DNA from 3 places in the Microcoleus sp. AR_TQ3_B6 genome. Region 2 is predicted to be linked to each of the others. Evidence: riboswitches for the same ligand, from Rfam matches in the RefSeq annotation. Region 2 holds a riboswitch; each other region holds the start of a gene.

Region 1 (2,265 bases), on a different contig from region 2:
CGTCTATCAAAGCCGTTAGAACTACTTGAATATACTGGATTTATTTCAATTCGAGATGTTTCACGGGCAATGAAATCGAGAGGACGAGGAACAAGATATAGCTTGAATCTATGCACATTGTTGGAAAAAACTACGGGAGCTCGGGTTACTAATGAAATTTATACTAGGTGGTTAAATGAGCAAAATGAGAGAAATGAGCCTTTAGAATTACACAAAACAAGCGAATTGTTTAAAATTCAATTGCCTGAATTACCTGAGCATGGCGAAATGCTAATCTTAAATGAAGATATTAGCAAACTCAAGCAATCTAAGGCATATCCTTATGGACTCACCAAGCCTAAAATTGATATACTAAAAAATGCTGGGTACTCCACTGTGTCAAAATTAGCAGAAGCTAGCGACGAGTCTTTGTTAAAGCTTAAAGATATAGGCGAGGAAAACTTAAAGCGAATCCGCAGTACAGTTGCTCAAGCAATCTGGATGTAACCAAAAGCTAATACCAGTTCCCTAAAAAGGACTTTAGTGCTTACTACGAAAGTTTCTTTTATACTGCTACATATTAAAAATCGCTCCTACAAACTTAACTTTTTTCCAAAAAGGCGGCAAGTGTGATAGGATTTGATTTCGCGATCGGTTCTAGCGGGGAGCAGTCGCTAGAGGAAACGGGGAAAGTTCGGTGCAAGTCCGGCGCTGTCCCGCAACTGTAAGGAAACCGTTGTGGTTTCTCAAGTCAGAATGCCCGCCGATATCTAACTCACTTTTGAACGCATCTGCGAGGTACGGATGATGGATGGAATTAACACGGCTGTACGCACAAAGCACAGTCTGTTTGTTTGCACTGCTTGCGCTAGTGTTTGGAAAAACGGCAAGCGCGAAGGCAAAAGCGGCGGTCAACAATTCATGGAAAATTTGTCGCAACTCGCTAAAGATTGGGAGTTTTCCGATAAATTTGAGATTCAAGAGGTTGAGTGCATGAGTGCTTGCAGTCACTCTTGTGCGGTGTCTTTTGCTGCTGTTGGAAAGTACACTTATCTGTTTGGCGATTTACCAGCAAATGAGTCGGAAAGCGTCGAGGCTGTACTCGAATGCGCGGGTCAATACTATGCTAAACCGGACGGTTTGTTGCCTTGGTCTGAGCGTCCTCAAGCTCTGAAAAAAGGCGTTTTAGCAAAGATTCCTCCACTGCCAAATTAGATAGGTTTGTAGTAAGGACTTTAGTTTTTACCTTCTCGTTTCTCGTTCCCAGGCTCTGCCTGGTAACGCATATGCAGAGGCTCTGCCTCGTATTAAAAGCGCTCCTTTCTTCCAGCGAGGCAGAGCCTCTAGATTAGCATTCCCAGGCAGAGCCTGGGAACGAAATATCACCAAATAAGCACAAAATTATCCATGCACAAAATTCCTGTTACTGTCATCACTGGTTTTCTCGGTAGCGGCAAAACTACCTTAATTCGCCACTTATTGCAAAATAATCAAGGTCGCCGCATTGCTGTTCTGGTTAACGAATTTGGCGAAATCGGTATTGATGGAGAACTGCTGCGCGATTGCCAAGTTTGCGACGAAGAAGAAAATGTTAGCAGCAATATTGTTGAACTAACAAATGGTTGTCTTTGCTGCACGGTTCAAGAGGAATTCTTGCCGACTATGCAGGAATTGTTGAAGCGCAGAGAAAAAATTGATTGTATCTTAATTGAGACTTCGGGCCTGGCACTTCCTAAACCTTTAATTCAAGCTTTTCGCTGGCCGGAAATTCGCACCGGTGCTACTGTGGACGGTGTTGTTGCTGTTGTCGATTGCGAAGCTGTTGCTAGCGGTACTTTTGTCGGTGATATCGATGCTTTGATGGCACAGCGGCAGGCTGATTCTAGTTTAGATCACGAAACTCCGATCGAGGAATTGTTTGAAGACCAGTTAGCCTGTGCCGATATGGTACTTTTAACGAAGGTCGATCGCGTAGATGCTGAAACTCACCAGAAAGTCCAAAGCTGGTTGCAACAAGAGTTGCGTCCGAGTGTGAAAATTGTTCCCTGCAAAGCTGGCGAAATTAACCCCGATGTGCTATTGGGATTTAATGCGGCGGTTGAGGATGATTTGGAGTCTCGCCCGAGTCACCACGATGCTGAGGAAGAACACGAACATGATGATGATATTAACTCGACTTACTTTATTGCCGATCGCGAATTTGAACCTGAAGCTTTGGTGAAAAAACTGCAATCCTTGATGCAGCAGCAGGAAATCTATCGGATTAAAGGGTTTGTGGCGGTTCCC
Region 2 (2,265 bases):
AAGGATAACTTGTGAGATGGCGGCAACCCCCGCAAGCGATTTGTATAAGCCAGACTATCAATCTGATGGTTCATTCCGACGATTTATTATCAGACTGCTGCCGAGATTGCGATCGGCCTTTATACAACCCAATGACGTACCCAACTACGCCAGCCCCCATCGCCGCTTGAGACGCAAACAATAGACTTGAAATTTCGCTGCTAGCCGGCTCAAACAAATGATTAAACCAAGGTTTATAACCCGGTTGAATTTCCGTAATTGCTTTCTTAGCTTGGTCATCGGAACCACCGTATTTACCCCGCACAAAAACGAGAGGAAACACTGCCAGAACAATCACACCGCCAGCCAACAGCCAATTTTGCAGCGAAGTAGATTGGTAATTTTTTGTAGGTTTTTGATTCACTGCCCCTCACTCCTGCCTCAATAATTTCAAAGTTTCCAACTCCTGCTTCCCGTAAGAATGCAGCCAATTCCAGACCAATAGAGTCAGCAATCCCTCACTAATAGCCAGGGGTACTTGAGTGATAGCAAAGATGCCAGCAAACTTGAGAAACGAAGCCATAAAACCGCCACTTGCGGCCGGGAAAGCTAATGCTAATTGAATCGAAGTCGTCACATAAGTCAGTAAATCTGCCAAAGCCGCCGCACAAAAAATTGCTGCCCGCTGGCTACCAGTTCGCAACAGCAATCGATAGAGAAAATACGCAGCAAAAGGGCCGACAATTGCCATCGAAAACATATTCGCTCCCAGCGTTGTCAAGCCACCATGCGCTAACAGTAACGTTTGAAACAACAAAACTAAAGCCCCCAGTACAGCCATCACCGAGGGGCCGAACAAAATTGCACCCAAACCGGTACCCGTCGGGTGAGAACAACTGCCCGTTACCGAAGGAATTTTTAAAGCAGAAAGCACAAAAGTAAACGCACCCGCCAAAGCAAGCAATAGTTTAAGTTCCGGGTGTTCTTTTGTAATGCGAGTAATCGATCGCAACCCAAATGCAAAAAAAGGCAACGCCACCATCCACCAAAAAGCCGCCCATTGCACCGGCAAAAAACCTTCTGAAATGTGCATAGCTGCGGCGGGCGTTGCCGAGCCCAGGACAATATAACAACTCAAGCCAGCCATCAATCCCAAGCTGACCAATTTCCGATTTCTGGTCTTCACGCTGAACCTCGCAGATGAGACTATGTAAATTAACACATCGGCGGGCATCCTGACTCAGAAAGCGACAAAACTCTCATTACAGTTGCGGGACAGCGCCGGACTTGCACCGAACTTTCCCCCTTTCCTCTAACGGCTGCTCCCCATTAGAACCGACTCGTTAGACATAGTTTAGTCGATCGCGTAAATCTCAGCAAATCTTTTACAAAAATTCATTCAGATTAACTCACTCGAGATTATCTATCTTCTTCATTCTATTCTTTCTCTTCCTTCGCGTCCTTTGCGCCTTCGCGGTTCGTTAAATAAACCTTCTTTTAGTATTTATAAAGTAGTTTGTAGCCAGATAAACAACTCTCGCAAAACAAGTAAACGCTATAATCTTAGTGAGTTTTGAGAAAAGTCGCCATGTTAGATTACAAATTCCCGAGGCACTGGCCCTCAGCCGATGAACTACCAGACTCTGATGAAACGCCTGTGGATAACGAACTGCAAGAATTAATACCAGGGTTGCTAAAAGCAATATTGCTCATACTTTGGGGAGAACGAATGGACTGGTTTTTTGGCATAGATATGGGTATCTATTATCACCCAGACAAACCTGCCATTGTACCCGATGCTTTCTTGAGTTTAGGTGTAGAAAGGTTTTATGATGAAGAATTGCGTCCTAGTTACGTCCTGTGGGATGAAAATGTTCTGCCGACTTTTGTGCTGGAAGTAGTTTCCCCAACTTATCGCAAAGAATACACCGCAAAGTTGGAGGAATATCAAGCTTTAGGCATACTTTATTACGTCATTTATTCTTCCCGCCGCCGCCGTAAACCCCGTTTGGAAGTACACAAGTTAGTCAATGGGAAGTACGAGTTACAGCCAGGACATCCAGTTTGGATGCCAGAAATTGGTTTGGGAATTGGTTGTGAAAGGGGCAATTATTCTGGGGTGACAAGGGAGTGGTTGTATTGGTATGATGCCGATGGAAAACGTTATCTGACTCCTGAAGAACAGGTGAAAGAATCAGCGCAGCGCGCCCAACAGGAATCGCAGCGCGCCCAACAGGAATCGCAGCGCGCCCAACAGGAATCGCAGCGCGCCCAACAGGAATCGCA
Region 3 (2,265 bases), on a different contig from region 2:
TCCAATCCTTCAACCACCAGCTTCTTGAACCAGCGACGAAATATCCAGCGCAGGAATTTGTGGATTGGCGGAACTGCGATCGCAATTAAATCTGCAACATAGATCATCGTATTCAGTCCATACCTGCGGAAAGTATCGACATACAAATCGATAGTCGGCAAAATATGGGAGGAAATATCCTCAGTTTTTACTAAAGTGAATCCAGCCTGCTTTAACGCTGCATGAAGTTCTGTTACAACATGACAATTAGAGAACATTCCCTCTGTATAATTAGCATCAGAGCGCATCATATCGGCAAGCAGCACGTAGCCACCGTGATTGAGGATTTTGGCGGCACCGCTAGCAATATCAACAGCCGACATATACTGGCTACTTTCGCTAAAGAGAATAAGATCGTAGAAATGGGTTGCTTTGAAGTCTTCAAACCTGGTGAGGTGGAAGATTGCCCAATCGCCCGTACACTTAACAAAGCGCTGTTGTTGAAACGGATCGGGTGCGAGTCCTTCCACTGCAAAACCTCGATCGAGCAAATAAGCCGCATTCCCGCCAATCCCGCAGCCCACATCCAGTATGGTATGAGTGCCTTTGGGGATAGCATCCAACAGTTTTACAGTATAAGCTTGCTGAGCGCTGCGCAATCGGGCGATCGTTAGTTCCTCAGCGGGCACAGGTAGAGTTTCCCAATAGCCGTAGTGAAGGTAGGGCGAATCTGTCAGGCCCAAATAGTAATTAAGCGCTGCATTTTGGTAGCGAGTCACCTTAGAAATTTCGATTGATTTTGGCTGCGGCATTCGTAAAATTTAGTAAGTTTTAGGATTTCGGGCAGAGTTGAAATTCTTCCCAGCGCTTGCATACTTGTTCATAGCACTCAACGGTCGAAATTGCCAACTTTTGCAACAAATTGATATCAATCTGACCGTTAGCGATCGACAAAAATATAATAACTTCCTTTGGCTCGTAGCCAGCAATAATAGAGAGCAGATTTGAAACAGTATTTTCCTCTAGTTCTAGTTCTTGCAAATAAGCAGTTGCATGCAATTGGGAAATAAATTGCAGATCGTACTTAATAGTATCTACGCTCCAATTCACAGAACCATTAATGGGAGTATTGATTTTGCAAACAACCAAGCCTCGTCCTCGATGCAAAAAGCCATTCCAAGCAGTATATCCGATCGGCAAAATATTCTGGTGAATAAACAAATTTTGCCAGTAGCCAAAACTACCCTGCCAAACACTATCTTCAATTCGCATTTCTTTTCCATTAAAATAAGACAAGCTTCAGAACACAGATCGAATTAAATCAGCGTTCATCTGTGTTTATCTGCTAATATCTGCGGTAAAAAAAGCCCAATCCAATAATTAAAAAAATAATAAACTCACCATCATCCATACCTCGCAGATGAAAAACATGATTGTAAACAAATCGGCGGGCATCCTGACTCAGAGAAGCAATAATCTCATTACAGTTGCGGGACAGCGCCGGATTCGCACCGAACTTTCCCCCTTGCGTCTGATGACTGTTCCTCATCAGAGCCGATCGATATACGGGAATATTACCACTATTTGGGATATTTGACAAAAAACCGATCCGACATCTGCAACAATTCTTATGAGGAGTAGGGTTTAGGCATCCTGTCGGCCCAATACTTCCTTTTCTATTCTATATTGTGATTCGGTGGGTCGCCCGTCATCATAACAATTTTTCCATTGAGAAATTCATGCCTATCCTGAGAATTGACTTCAGCTTCTAGATCTTCTTCAGCCGTATAGGTTTTGGTTTCAACTGGCGCGATTATACACAACGCTCTCCTTTAATCTACTCATTTTAGTTTATAGTAAAAATTTTGCTAATTCAACAGAAAAGTAGATTTTAATCGTGCTAATAAACAGGCAAGATGCCTGTTCCACAAAGAGGGAATTTTCTTGTGGGGAGTAGGGGTTGGGCAGGAACTCCCACCCCTGAAAGGCTGATTGAGAATGGTGCTCTGGGCGTGAGTCCGATCGCACTTAACAAACTTACCGCAGAGGAACAAAGTTATAGCCAGTGCTTCCACCTTGTTTAACTTGCACTAAAATCGGCTTACCAGCCCGATCGCCCGTGGGCAAAAACTTCACATCCTCGCTCGATCCCGGTGTCGAAAAACTCGCATTTCTGAGTGCTTGTTGCAATCCTTCCCGCGTAGTGCTTTGCCGCAAGCCAGCGATGACAGCTTGAGTCGCGTCAAAACTCGTTGCTGTTCGCCAATTCACAATGCCTCCCCAACG

What was found. Region 2 has a riboswitch for cobalamin ahead of QUB56_RS21310 (energy-coupling factor ABC transporter permease). Riboswitches for the same ligand answer to the same signal wherever they lie in the genome.
Region 1: linked by a shared signal. The riboswitch ahead of QUB56_RS34285 (DUF1636 domain-containing protein) and the one ahead of QUB56_RS21310 (energy-coupling factor ABC transporter permease) in region 2 are both predicted to bind cobalamin.
Region 3: linked by a shared signal. The riboswitch ahead of QUB56_RS02240 (hypothetical protein) and the one ahead of QUB56_RS21310 (energy-coupling factor ABC transporter permease) in region 2 are both predicted to bind cobalamin.

What each region holds. Positions count from the first base shown of each region.
Region 1 is NZ_JAUBVJ010000131.1:8,019-10,283, reverse strand. It holds gene QUB56_RS34290 (hypothetical protein) at 1-486, shown strand, start outside; cobalamin riboswitch at 615-761, shown strand; gene QUB56_RS34285 (DUF1636 domain-containing protein) at 784-1,194, shown strand; gene cobW (cobalamin biosynthesis protein CobW) at 1,387-2,265, shown strand, end outside.
Region 2 is NZ_JAUBVJ010000046.1:61,179-63,443, reverse strand. It holds gene cbiQ (cobalt ECF transporter T component CbiQ) at 1-74, opposite strand, end outside; gene QUB56_RS21315 (energy-coupling factor ABC transporter substrate-binding protein) at 71-403, opposite strand; gene QUB56_RS21310 (energy-coupling factor ABC transporter permease) at 410-1,126, opposite strand; cobalamin riboswitch at 1,188-1,334, opposite strand; gene QUB56_RS21305 (Uma2 family endonuclease) at 1,568-2,265, shown strand, end outside.
Region 3 is NZ_JAUBVJ010000002.1:242,943-245,207, reverse strand. It holds gene QUB56_RS02245 (methyltransferase domain-containing protein) at 1-791, opposite strand, end outside; gene QUB56_RS02240 (hypothetical protein) at 811-1,251, opposite strand; cobalamin riboswitch at 1,409-1,553, opposite strand; gene QUB56_RS02235 (ABC transporter substrate-binding protein) at 2,017-2,265, opposite strand, start outside.